4 regions of the Ectopseudomonas hydrolytica genome follow, and region 1 is predicted to be linked to each of the others. Evidence: predicted binding sites of a transcription regulator. Region 1 holds the regulator's gene; each other region holds the start of a gene.

What was found. Region 1 encodes sigma-54, which starts transcription at its own class of promoters, with help from an activator protein. Its sites were predicted from a motif close to ANTGGCATNNANNTTGCTNT; they were not measured.
Region 2: the regulator sigma-54 is predicted to act here: its motif matches at 1,339-1,358, upstream of L1F06_RS12245 (CmpA/NrtA family ABC transporter substrate-binding protein).
Region 3: the regulator sigma-54 is predicted to act here: its motif matches at 1,980-1,999, upstream of L1F06_RS15140 (flagellar basal body rod protein FlgF).
Region 4: the regulator sigma-54 is predicted to act here: its motif matches at 1,195-1,214, upstream of L1F06_RS09875 (CmpA/NrtA family ABC transporter substrate-binding protein).

The regions. Positions count from the first base shown of each region.
Region 1 covers NZ_CP099397.1:992,142-995,344, forward strand. The annotation lists gene ptsN (PTS IIA-like nitrogen regulatory protein PtsN) at 1-182, opposite strand, end outside; gene hpf (ribosome hibernation-promoting factor, HPF/YfiA family) at 195-503, opposite strand; gene L1F06_RS04475 (RNA polymerase factor sigma-54) at 602-2,095, opposite strand; gene lptB (LPS export ABC transporter ATP-binding protein) at 2,232-2,957, opposite strand; gene lptA (lipopolysaccharide transport periplasmic protein LptA) at 2,957-3,203, opposite strand, start outside.
Region 2 covers NZ_CP099397.1:2,641,969-2,645,171, forward strand. The annotation lists gene L1F06_RS12230 (crotonase/enoyl-CoA hydratase family protein) at 1-161, shown strand, start outside; gene L1F06_RS12235 (hypothetical protein) at 261-653, opposite strand; gene L1F06_RS12240 (hypothetical protein) at 801-1,115, shown strand; gene L1F06_RS12245 (CmpA/NrtA family ABC transporter substrate-binding protein) at 1,503-2,786, shown strand; gene ntrB (nitrate ABC transporter permease) at 2,799-3,203, shown strand, end outside.
Region 3 covers NZ_CP099397.1:3,255,592-3,258,794, forward strand. The annotation lists gene flgH (flagellar basal body L-ring protein FlgH) at 1-320, opposite strand, end outside; gene flgG (flagellar basal-body rod protein FlgG) at 360-1,145, opposite strand; gene L1F06_RS15140 (flagellar basal body rod protein FlgF) at 1,192-1,932, opposite strand; gene flgE (flagellar hook protein FlgE) at 2,187-3,203, opposite strand, start outside.
Region 4 covers NZ_CP099397.1:2,139,340-2,142,542, reverse strand. The annotation lists gene acnB (bifunctional aconitate hydratase 2/2-methylisocitrate dehydratase) at 1-809, shown strand, start outside; gene L1F06_RS09880 (YgdI/YgdR family lipoprotein) at 954-1,163, shown strand; gene L1F06_RS09875 (CmpA/NrtA family ABC transporter substrate-binding protein) at 1,389-2,600, shown strand; gene L1F06_RS09870 (ANTAR domain-containing response regulator) at 2,620-3,198, shown strand.

The DNA.
Region 1 (3,203 bases):
CCGAAGCCGGTGGAACCGAGCTTCTCGCGGGCGATAAGGCTTTCGAAGATATCCTGGGCGTCCAGGTCGGGCAGGTCGCGCGCCACCAGGTTGGCGATCTGTTCGAGCACGCGTTTCTTGCTGCCGCCCGGCACGTTCACCAGGGAACGGCCGGGGGTCAGGATGTTTTCAAGTCGGATCATGGATGGGGAATGTCAGCGGGCCGTGGCGCCTTGCAGGCGTTCGAGCTGCTTTTCCTTGTGCTTGATGAGTTGACGGTCGAGTTTGTCGGCCAGCAGGTCGATGGCTGCGTACATGTCCTGGTGTTCTGCGTTGGCGACGACTTCGCCGCCGGCGACGTGCAGGGTGGCTTCGATCTTCTGCTTGAGTTTCTCGACCTCCATGGTCACCTGAACGTTGGTGATCTTGTCGAAGTGGCGTTCCAGTCGGCCCAGTTTCTCGCCGATATAGTCACGCAGGGCGTCGGTCACATCCAGCTGATGTCCACTGATGTTGACTTGCATACCGCTTTCTCCTTGTTGCCTTGTGTAAGAGACGGGTCATGTGCGACCCGCCGCCGGAACACGTTGGCCTGGGACCTGGGGTCTCCAGTCGATCTGGCCTACATCAGTCGCTTGCGCTCACTGGAGGGCGCTATGCCGAGGGACTCGCGGTACTTGGCGACCGTCCGACGGGCGACTTGGATGCCTTGTGCCTCCAGTAAACCAGCGATCTTGCTGTCGCTCAACGGCTTTTTCGCGTTTTCTGCGGCGACCAGTTTCTTGATGATGGCGCGGATCGCGGTGGACGAGCATTCGCCGCCCTCGGAGGTGCTGACATGGCTGGAGAAGAAATATTTCAGCTCGTAAATGCCACGCGGGGTGTGCATGAACTTCTGTGTGGTGACGCGTGAGATGGTCGACTCGTGCATGCCCACCGCCTCGGCGATATCGTGCAGAACCAGAGGCTTCATCGCCTCGTCGCCATAGTCGAGGAAGCCGCGCTGATGCTCGACGATCTGCGTGGCCACCTTCATCAGCGTCTCGTTGCGGCTCTGCAGGCTCTTGATGAACCAGCGCGCCTCCTGCAACTGATTGCGCATGAAGGTGTTGTCGGCGCTGGAGTCGGCGCGTTTGACGAAGCCGGCATACTGCGGGTTGACGCGCAGGCGCGGCATCGCCTCCTGGTTCAGTTCCACCAGCCAGCGGTCGTTGTGCTTGCGTACGATCACGTCCGGCACCACGTATTCCGGCTCGCTGGATTCGATCTGCGAACCCGGGCGCGGATTGAGGCGCTGGATCAGGTCGATGACCTGCTTGAGCTCGTCTTCCTTGAGTTTGGTGCGGCGCATCAGCTGGGCGTAGTCGCGGCTGCCGAGCAGTTCCAGATAGTCGCTGACCACGCGCTGGGTTTCACTGAGCCAGGGTGTTTTGGCGGGCAGCTGGCGCAGTTGCAGCAGCAGGCATTCACGCAGGTTGCGCGCGCCGATGCCGGCGGGTTCGAACTGCTGGATGCGGTGCAGCACCACTTCCACTTCGTCCAGCTCGATGTCCAGCTCGGGGTCGAAGGAGTCGGTGACTTCTTCGAGCGATTCTTCCAGGTAGCCGTCGTTGTTGATGCAGTCGATCAGGGTGGCGGCGATCAGCCGGTCCTTGTCCGACATGGGGGCCAGGTTCAGCTGCCAGAGCAGATGGCTCTGCAGGCTCTCGCCGCTGGAAGTACGGGTGGTGAAATCCCACTCGTCGTCGTCATTGCTCGGCAGGCTGCTGGCGCTGGTCTGGTAGATGTCTTCCCAGGCGGTGTCGACCGGCAGCTCGTTGGGGATGCGTTCGCCCCATTCGCCCTCTTCCAGGTTGTCCACCGTCGGCGCGGTTTCCTGGTAGCTCTCTTCCTTGGCCGGGGAAGGGGGGGCGCTCTCTGCGCCGTCGGCCATGGGGTCGCTGTTGTCGAAGTCGTCGCCGTCTTCCTGGCGCTCGAGCATGGGGTTGGATTCCAGGGCTTCCTGGATTTCCTGTTGCAGGTCCAGGGTCGACAACTGGAGGAGGCGGATAGCCTGTTGCAGCTGCGGGGTCATCGTCAGCTGCTGGCCCATCTTGAGGACTAGCGATGGTTTCATTGCAGACCTTAATTTACTGGCGAGTTACGCCTTCCACATCAGGGCGCCGAAGCGCCGCCAGGAAGCAAATTATATGCCTGAACTTCTGGGCTTTGCCTAGAGGCTGCCATATTTCTGTAGCGAAACAGCGGGCAGCCTACAGGCGGAACTCGTGGCCCAGGTAAACCTCTTTCACCGTCTGGTTGGCGAGGATGGTCTGCGCATCGCCCTCGGCGATCAGCTGGCCATCGTTGACGATATAGGCGGTTTCGCAGATATCCAGGGTTTCGCGCACGTTGTGATCGGTGATCAGGATGCCGATGCCCTTGGCCTTGAGGTGATGGATGATCTGCTTGATGTCGCCCACCGAGATCGGGTCGACGCCGGCAAAGGGCTCGTCGAGCAGGATGAACTTGGGGTTGGTGGCCAGGGCGCGGGCGATTTCCACGCGGCGCCGCTCGCCGCCGGACAGGCTCATGCCCAGGCTGTCGGCGATATGGTGGATGTGGAACTCCTGCAGCAGGTTCTCCAGCTCTGCCTGACGCCCGGCGCGGTCCAGGTCCTTGCGCGTCTCAAGGATCGCCATGATGTTGTCGGTCACCGACAGCTTGCGAAAGATCGAGGCTTCCTGCGGCAGATAACCGATGCCGGCACGGGCGCGACCGTGCATCGGCTGATGGCTGACGTCGAGGTCGTCGATCAGCACGCGGCCCTGATCGGCGCGTACCAGGCCGACGATCATGTAGAAGCAGGTGGTCTTGCCGGCGCCGTTGGGGCCAAGCAGGCCGACGATCTGGCCGCTTTCGATGCTCAGGCTGACGTCGCGCACGACCTGGCGGCTCTTGTAGCTTTTCGCCAGGTGTTGGGCTTTGAGAATGGCCATTACTGCTCTGCCTGCTGGTCCGCGGGTTTGTTCTTCGGCTGGATGACCATGTCGATGCGCGGACGCGGCGTGCTGACATTGCCGCCAGTGGCGCGGCCGGCGTTGACGATCTGGCGACGGGTGTCGTAGACGATCTTCTCGCCTTCGAAGGTATTGCCTTCCTGGATCACCTTGGCCTGATCGATCAGCACGATGCGTTCGTTGCTGGCGAAATACTGGATGGTACGGCCGTAGGCCTTGACGATT
Region 2 (3,203 bases), 1.6 Mb from region 1:
TCGTGCCGGCCGAGCAACTGTTGGCCACCGCTCAGGCAGTGGCGCAGCAGATGAAGAAGATCAACATGACCGCGCACAAGAACACCAAGCTGAAGGTGCGCAAGGCGCTGCTGGAAACCCTCGACGCCGCCATCGAGATGGACAAGCAACACCTGCTGTAAGCACGCGCTGACGCATAAATGAAAAGCGCCGCTTCCGTTAAGGTCGCGGCGCTTTTTTCTTTGCGCGTCTCGGCTGTCGAATGTCGGGGCGCGCTGCGCTCAGCCGGAATAGTCCAGCGCCGTCCAGGCCCGGCTGAGCCCCTGGTTCAATACGCAGTTGGGGTTGCCCAGTTGTTCGTTGAAGGCGGCGGGCAGCAGCGTGGTTTCACCCTCCGCGGCGCCATGTCGCTCGGTCAGCCATTGCAGCTTGCCGCAGTTGGGGGTGTCGATCACGTAACTGGCGGCGATGTTGGAATGATGGCTGGGTAGGCGAATCACATCCAGCACCCGGCCAACCTCCTCCACTCTGCGACCATCGGACACCAGCACGGCCCAGGCCTGCTCGCCCTCGATCACCAGGTACGCGCCATTGGCCTGCGGTCGCTCGACCTGGGGCTGAGCGCAGCCGTACAGGAAGACCGATAGCACAATCGTCATCAGCATCTGTTGCATTGCCAATTCTCCTCTCGCAAGGCGCCCGTCTTGCGGGCGGACAGGTCTGCAGTGGCCTTACTATTCCTCAATACTGTTTATTTGTACAGTATTTTTAGATTAGGCTTGGCATCACAGGTAAATGACCTTTTGCACAGGAGCGCTACCATGCTGGACGTACTGCAGTTGAAACACCGGGTGAACCGCATGCCGCTGGAGCGGGTGCGCGAGATGGTCGAGGAGCTGCAGCTCGAGGGCATCGTCACCGAGAGCCGCACCCCCTTCAATCGTCAGCACTTCAATACCTGCTTCGCCGAGATCGAGGCCCTGCTGCAGCGCGCCGGCTACCACCGCCAGCTGGACGTGGTCGGCTACCAGGGGCTGGCCTATGCATTGTTCGATCCGGCCCGCTGGGAAGCCGTCGAAGTGCTGCGCTGGCTGCGCGATTTCGTCGAGGAGGCGCGCGTTCAACCGGCTTCCTGAGCCTTCCAGGCGAACCAAAAAGGCTCAGCGTCGCCTGCCCATGCACGGCATTGGCTCAGAAACATGCAGGGCGAGCCGCGCGCTCGCTCGCCGCGCATGCTGTCAATCGACCTCAACAAGCATCTGCAACTTCTTGATTAAAAACGGTTAGCTGCTGGCCGGCTTGTATCCAGCCTCTACCTGCCAGGCGCCGCATGGTGCTGCTCGGCTGTTATACGTGAAAGCTGGCAAGCCCCTTGCTAAGTCACTGTCAACCATCCTGCGTAGCACGCCAACGGCGGCGGGCCGAGGATCACGGACAACGGCGTCCGTCAGGTCACCTCCCTCTCATTTGAGGTGGCCTGGCGTACGCCGTTTTTGTTTATGCGCCTGACAAGGATTAGACCCATGACCGATCGTGATTCGAACAAGCCGCTGGACACCAGCCGCCGCAACTTCCTCAAGCAATCCATCGCCCTGGCCGGCGCCGTGAGCGGTATCGCCGCGCTCGGCCTGTCCGCCCCCGCTTCGCTGCGCAGCGCGGCCTGGGCCGCCGGCTCCGACGCACCGGAGAAGGCCGCGCTGACGGTTGGCTTCATTCCACTGACCGATTGCGCCTCGGTGGTGGTAGCCGCGACACAGGGTTTCGGCGAGAAATATGGCCTGACCATCAACCCGAGCAAGGAGGCCTCCTGGGCCGGCGTGCGCGACAAGCTCAACACCGGCGAACTGGACGCTGCCCATGTGCTTTACGGCATGATGTACGGCGCCCAGCTCGGCCTGGCCGGCCCGCAGAAGGACATGGCGGTGCTCATGGGCCTGAACCAGAACGGCCAGGCCATCACGCTTTCCAAACAGTTGCGCGACGCCGGTGTGACCAACGGCGCGCAACTGGCCGAGCACGTGAAGAAAGGCGGCAACCCGCTGACCTTCGCCCAGACCTTCCCCACCGGCACCCACGCCATGTGGCTGTACTACTGGCTCGCCAGCCTGGGCATCAACCCCATGAGCGACGTGAAGACCATCGTCGTGCCACCACCGCAGATGGTCGCCAACATGCGCGTCGGCAACATGGACGGCTTCTGCGTCGGCGAACCCTGGGGCGCGCGGGCGATCTTCGACAAAATCGGCTTCACCGCCACCACCACCCAGCAGATCTGGCCGGACCACCCGGAGAAGGTGCTCGGCACCACCCGCGCCTTTATCGAGCAGTATCCCAACGCAGCGCGCGCGCTGATCATGGCCATTCTCGACGCCAGCCGCTTCATCGAGGCCAGCGAGGAGAACCGCAAGAGCACCGCCAAGCTGATTTCCGGCAAGGCCTACGTCAACGCCCCGGTGCAGGTGATCGAGCCACGCTTCCTTGCGCAGTATGAAGATGGCCTGGGCAACAACTGGAAGGACGAGCACGCCATGGCCTTCTGCAAGGACGGCAGCGTCAACTTCCCCTATCACTCCGACGGCATGTGGTTCCTCACCCAGTTCAAGCGCTGGGGCCTGCTCAAGGACGCACCGGATTACGCCGCCGTGGCTGCGCAGATCAACCAGACCGCGCTCTACGCTGAGGCCGCCGGCGCGCTGAAACTGGCGGTGCCAAGCAGCCCGTTGCGCAGCAGCACACTGATCGACGGTGTGGTCTGGGACGGCAGCAACCCGGCCGCCTATGCCGATTCCTTCGCCATCAAAGCCTGATCGGAGGTGACCATGAATGCGCCCCTGAAAACGCCATTACCCCCAGTCGCCAAGCCGCGCGCAAGCCTTGCGACGCGGCTACCCGACGCGCAAACCCTCGCCACGCTGTTCAAGGCCGGCATCGCTCCGCTGCTGGGTATCCTCGCCTTCATCGGCTTCTGGTCGCTGCTGGCGCAGTACAGCGAGGGCCTGCCCGGGCCTTTGAGCACCTGGCAGGCCGCCCTGGTGCTGTTCGCCGACCCTTTCTACGACAACGGCCCCAACGACATGGGCATCGGCTGGAACATCCTCAACTCGCTTGGCCGCGTCGGCGTCGGCTTCGGCCTCGCCGCGCTGGTGGGCATTCCCCTGGGCTTCGCCATCGGCCGCTTCGCCTTCCTGGCCGGCATGCTGGCGCCGATCATCAGCCTGTTGCGT
Region 3 (3,203 bases), 2.3 Mb from region 1:
GCCATGCCGAACAGGTTGGGCGCGCCGATGGCACCCGAACTGTCCTTCTGGATGTTGCTGTTGGCGTTCTTGCTGGCCTGGGTACGCTCGTTGAGGGTGATGGTGATGATGTCACCGACACGGAACGCCTTGCGGTCGTCGTACAGACCATTCTCGAAGCCGGCCTGGTAGATCGAGCCGTTGTTCTGCGCAGCCGGCAGCGGCGTGCGCGGCAGCACCGGCGCGTAATAAGGGTCGTCCGGCTTGGCTGTCGGCGCCACGCAGCCAGTGCTGAGCAGCAGGCCAGCCAACAGGGGGAAACAGAAAACTTGCCGGTTCATAACCACTACCTCGCGGCGTTCACAACAGAGTCAAAAGGATCAGAGGTTCTGCGTCACGAAGGACAGCATCTGATCGGCGGTGGAAATCACCTTGGAGTTCATTTCATAGGCGCGTTGGGTGGTGATCATGTTCACCAGTTCTTCCACCACGCTGACGTTGGAGTTTTCCAGGGTGTTCTGCAGGGTGGTGCCGAGGCCATTGAGGCCCGGGTTGCCCACCTGCGGCGCGCCGCTGGAACCGGTCTCCAGGAACAGGTTGTTGCCGATGGCTTCAAGGCCGGCCGGGTTGACGAAGTCGGCCAGCTGGATGTTGCCGATGATCTGCGGCTGCGGATTGCCAGCGGTGGTCACCGAGACGGTGCCGTCCTCGCCGACGGTGAAGGTGCGCACCTCGTTCGGCAGCACGATGGCCGGCTCCAGGGCGAACCCCTGGGAGGTCACGATCTGGCCGTCGGAGTTGAGGTGGAAGCTGCCGTCGCGGGTATAGGAGACGGTGCCGTCCGGCTGCAGGATCTGGAAGAAGCCGCGGCCATTGATCGCCATGTCCAGCGGCTGCTCGGTGGTCTGCAGACTGCCGGCGGTGAAGATCTTCTGCGTGCCGACCACGCGTACACCGGTACCCAGCTGCAGGCCGGACGGCAGTTCGCTGTCCTGGCTGGACTGGCCACCCGGCTGGCGACGGATCTGATACAGCAGATCCTCGAACTCAGCGCGATCGCGCTTGAAGCCGGTGGTCGCGACGTTGGCCAGGTTGTTGGAAATGGTGGTCAGGTTCATGTCCTGGGCGGACAGACCGGTCTTGCTGACCCACAGTGCCGGAAGCATATCGATTCTCCTCGGGTGCCGGTTTTACGGCGCCGCGTGCTGGTAATTAGCTAATTTGCAAAACCCGCGCCATGGCCGAGGCGTTGTCTTCGGCGGTGCGCATCATCTTTACCGACAGCTCGAACTGGCGGGACAGGGAAAGGATGGCGGTCATTTCTTCCACGGCGTTGACGTTGCTCGCCTCGAGGAAGCCCGAAGTCACCTGCACCGTGGCATCGGCCTCCACCTCGGGCTGGCCCTTGACCCGGATCAGGCCGTCGGCGCCCTTCTCCAGGCTCTTCGGATCCGGGTTGACCAGCTTGATGCGGTCCACCTCGGCCAGCACGTTGGGGTTCTCACCCAGGGCGCGAATGCTGATGGTGCCGTCCTGGCCGATCTCCACCTTCTGCTCCGGCGGCACGGCAATCGGCCCGGCATTGCCCATGACCGGCAAGCCATTGCCGGTGCGCAGCACGCCGAGCGCATCGATGTTCAGGCTGGCGGTACGCACATAGGCTTCGCTGCCGTCGGGCGCCTGCACCGCGATCCAACCTTTGCCGCCGATGGCAACGTCCAGATCGCGGCCGGTTTCCTGCAGCGAACCGGCACGAAAATCGGTGCCCGGCCGCTCGCTCATGGCAAATACCCGCGCCGGATAGCTTTCGCCGAACAGCGGCATGGAACGCGCCTGCTCGAAGTCGCGGCGAAAGCCCGAGGTGGAAACGTTGGCCAGGTTGTTGGCATGCGCACGCAGAGCGAGTGTGTTGTTCTGCGCTCCGGTCATGGAGACGTACAGCATCTTGTCCATGGTGATTCTCCGAGTGGGCGACGGGCCCTTGGCTCTTTGCAAGCAATACAGCAAGCGCCGTGCCAGCCTCTAAAAATCACTACAAGCTACTGATTTAAAAGTGCTTTTTATTAAATCGAGAAAACAGCGGAGACCCTGGCGGCGAGGTTTTGCCGGCTCCGCAACGGCAAAGCGGCAAGCCTGGCTTGCCGCTTTGCCGCCGTCGGCGAACCCGCCTCACATCCGCAGCGCGCAGGATGTGCAGCGTGCCCTCATCAACGCAGGTTGATGATGGTCTGGGTGATGGCGCTTTCGGTTTCGATGGTCTTGGCGTTGGCCTGGTAGTTGCGCTGGGCCACGATCAGGTTCACCAGCTGATCGGAAAGCTCGACGTTGGAGTCCTCCAGAGCACCGGCCTGCAGCGCACCCAGGGTACCGGCGCGAGGTGTGCCGACTACCGGCTCGCCGGACTGGAAGGACTGCACCCAGGCGGTCTTGCCCACCGGAGTGAGACCCTGCACGTTGGCGAAGTTGGCCAGCACCACCTGGCCCTGCACCTTGGACTGGCCATTGGTGTAGCGCGCGAAGATCACCCCGGTATCGTCGATTTCCAGCCCCGCCAGCTGGCCAGTGGTATAGCCATCCTGACTGACCCGGTTGACCGCGAAGGAGCTGGCGAACTGGGTGGACTGGCGCACATCGATGGTGATCCCGGCCGCGTTGGCCGCGGCCCCGTTCGGGCTCCATACCGGCGGTACCGAGTTGTCCGGCGCGGCCGGTACCCAGGTGCTCAGGCTGATGGTGCCGTCAGCGGCCACGGTGAAGCCGGTGGGGGTGGAGCCAACCAACGCCGGGATATCCAGCTGACCGGCAGTGGTGAACTGCAGATCGACACTCGAAGGAGTCGTCAGCGTCGGATCATCCGGGTTTCGCCCATCGATCAGCACGTTCATGGTCCAGGTGTTGGGCCCGGTCTTGACGAAGTACTGGGTGAACACGTGGGAGTTGCCCTGCGTGTCATAGATGTTGGTCGAGGTCGACGAATTGTACGAAGTCGGATCGGTCGGATCGAACGGTACGGTAGTCGGCACCACGTTGTTGGAGTTGAGGTTGAAGGTCTGGGCCAGGTTGGCGGTGGCGCGCGGCTCCTGGTTCGCGGTCTGGATGCGCAGGTCGCTGACCACACCGTTCTGCAGGTTGCCATTGGCATCGACCGTATAGCCCTGCAGGCGATAACCGAAGTTGTTCACCATGAAGCCTTCGCGGTCGGTACCGAAGTAGCCGGCACGGGT
Region 4 (3,203 bases), 1.1 Mb from region 1:
CCTCCGCCGAGCGTTCGGCTGCCGGTTGCACCATCAAGCTGCCGGAAGCGGCCATCGCCGAATACCTGCAGTCCAACATCACCCTGCTGCGCTGGATGATCAGCGAAGGCTACGGCGATGCCCGCACCCTGGAGCGTCGTGCCCAGGCGATGGAAGCCTGGCTGGCCAACCCGGTGCTGATGGAAGCCGACAAGGACGCCGAGTACGCCGAAGTCATCGAAATCGACCTGGCCGAGCTCAAGGAGCCCGTCCTGTGCGCCCCGAACGACCCGGACGACGCCCGTCTGCTGTCCACCGTGGCCGGCGACAAGATCGACGAAGTGTTCATCGGTTCGTGCATGACCAACATCGGCCACTTCCGCGCTGCCGGCAAGCTGCTGGACAAGGTCAAGGGCGGTATCCCGACTCGTCTGTGGCTGTCGCCGCCGACCAAGATGGACGCGCACCAGCTGACCGAAGAAGGCTACTACGGCATCTACGGCAAGGCCGGTGCACGCATGGAGATGCCGGGCTGCTCGCTGTGCATGGGTAACCAGGCACGTGTGGCTGCCAACTCCACCGTGGTCTCGACCTCCACCCGTAACTTCCCGAACCGTCTGGGCGATGGCGCCAACGTGTACCTGGCCTCCGCCGAACTGGCGGCAGTCGCTTCGATTCTCGGCAAGCTGCCGACCGTCGAGGAGTACATGGCCTACGCGAAGGATATCGACAGCATGGCTGGCGACATCTACCGCTACCTGAGCTTCGACCAGATCGCCGACTTCCGTGAAGCCGCGGCCAACGCCAAGATCCCGGTCGTTCAGGCCTGATCCCAGCGTTGCAAGAAGAGCCCCGCCTAGTGCGGGGCTTTTTTTTATGCGCGCAAAGCCCCCGGCCGCATCCGGCTTGCAGCCGTTGCGCCACCGTCTACCTTTCGAAGTGGGAGCCCCCCGACAACCATTCAGGAGCACGTCATGAAGCCATGGATCATCGCCGCCCTGTGCCTGTTCGGCCTGGCCGGTTGCAGCAGCGAGTACATCATCACCACCACCGACGGCCAGATGCTGACCAGTGACGGCAAGCCACGCCTGGACAAGGACACCGGCATGCTCGAATTCACCGACAGCGAAGGTCGCAAGCAGCAGATTCCGCAAAGCAACGTGAAACAGATGCTGGAACGCTGAACACCTCAGCCAACCGCGTACCGTTCTGAGCACTGGCATATGCCTTGCTTTCTCTCCAGGCAGTGAGCCTCTCCGGCGGCGGATAAGGCCCGAACGACAACGGCGTCGTATTCGAACTCGGCCTCTAAAGCCGTGATCGGTACGACGCCTTTTTTGTGCGCCTTCCGCCGCCAGGCGGACGCCAGCCGGCGGCTCGACACCCATTGCGTGGATGAAGGAAGCGACATGAGCGAACAGCATATCCCTCGCGGCGACGCCCTGGCCTGGGTCGGCGGCAGCGATGCACCGGAAAAGAGCGCGCTGAACATCGGCTTCATGGCCCTGAGCGACTCCGCCTCGGTGATAGTGGCCGCCACCCAGGGCTTCGCCGAGAAGTACGGCCTGAGCCTCAAACTGCAGCGCCAGGCCTCCTGGGCCGGCCTGCGCGACCGCCTGCTCAGCGGCGAGCTGGACGCCGCCCACAGCCTGTACGGCTTGATCTACGGCGTGCAGCTCGGCCTCGGTGGCGCCGCGGCAACCGACATGGCGGTGCTCATGGGGCTGAACCAGAACGGCCAGAGCATCAACCTGTCGCACACGCTGCAAAGCGCCGGCGTGACCAGCGGCGAAGCACTGCACCAGCATGTGCACCAAAATGAAGCGCGACTGACCTTCGCGCAGACCTTCCCCACTGGCACCCATGCCATGTGGCTTTACTACTGGCTGGCCAGCCAGGGCATCCACCCGCTGCGCGATGTGGACAGCGTGGTGGTGCCACCGCCGCAGATGATCGAACACCTGGTGGCCAAGCGCATCGACGGTTTCTGCGTTGGCGAACCCTGGACCGCCAAGGCCGTCGATGAGCAGCTTGGCTGCACCGTCACCACCATCCAGGCGATCTGGCCGGATCATCCGGAAAAGGTGCTGGGCTGCAGGCGCGCGTTTGCCGAGCAGAATCCCAATACCGCTCGCGCACTGATCATGGCGGTGCTCGATGCCGCGCGCTTCATCGATCAGAGCGAGGAGAACAAGCGCAGCACCGCCCAGTTGCTCAGCGGCAGCGATTACGTCGACGCACCGGCCTCGGTCATCACTCCGCGCTTTCTCGGCCAGTATCAGGATGGCCTGGGGCATGCCTGGCAGGATGCCCACCCGCTGCGCTTTCACGGCGAGGGCGCCGTGAACATGCCCTACCTGTCCGACGCCATGTGGTTCATGACCCAGTTTCGGCGCTGGGGCCTGCTGCGCAGCGACCCCGACTACCTGGGCGTGGCTCGCCAGGTGCAGCAACTGAATCTCTACCGACAGGCCGCCGAGGCGCTCAAGATCCCCGTCCCCGCGGAGATGCGCAGTTCCATGCTGCGGGACGGCAGTTGCTGGGATGGCAGCGACCCTGTCGCCTACGCCCGCAGCTTTCGCCTCCACGCCCTGGCCGACAGCCCCGCCGTCGCCCTGTAACCGCTCTGGAGAGTCACCGATGCTGCGTATCCTGCTGATCAACGACACCCCGAAGAAGGTCGGCCGCCTCAAGTCCGCCCTCATCGAAGCCGGCTTCGAGGTGATCGACGAGTCCGGGCTGACCATCGACCTGCCTGAGCGCGTGGAGGCCGTACGCCCCGACGTGATCCTGATCGACACCGAGTCGCCCGGCCGTGACGTGATGGAACAGGTGGTACTGGTCAGCCGTGACCAGCCGCGCCCGATCGTCATGTTCACCGACGAGCACGATCCCGGCGTGATGCGCCAGGCGATCCAGAGTGGTGTCAGCGCCTACATAGTCGAGGGCATCCACGCCCAGCGCCTGCAGCCGATTCTCGACGTGGCCATGGCCCGCTTCGAGAGCGATCAGGCGTTGCGCGCCCAACTGCAGGCGCGCGACGCCCAGCTGGCCGAGCGCAAGCGCGTCGAGCTGGCCAAGGGGCTGCTGATGAAAATGAAGAGCTGCAACGAAGAGGAGGCCTATACCCTGATGCGCCGGCAGGCCATGAGTCGCCAGCAGAAGCTGATCCAGGTGGCCGAACAGATCATTGCCATGCACGACATGCTGGGAGGGTGATCATG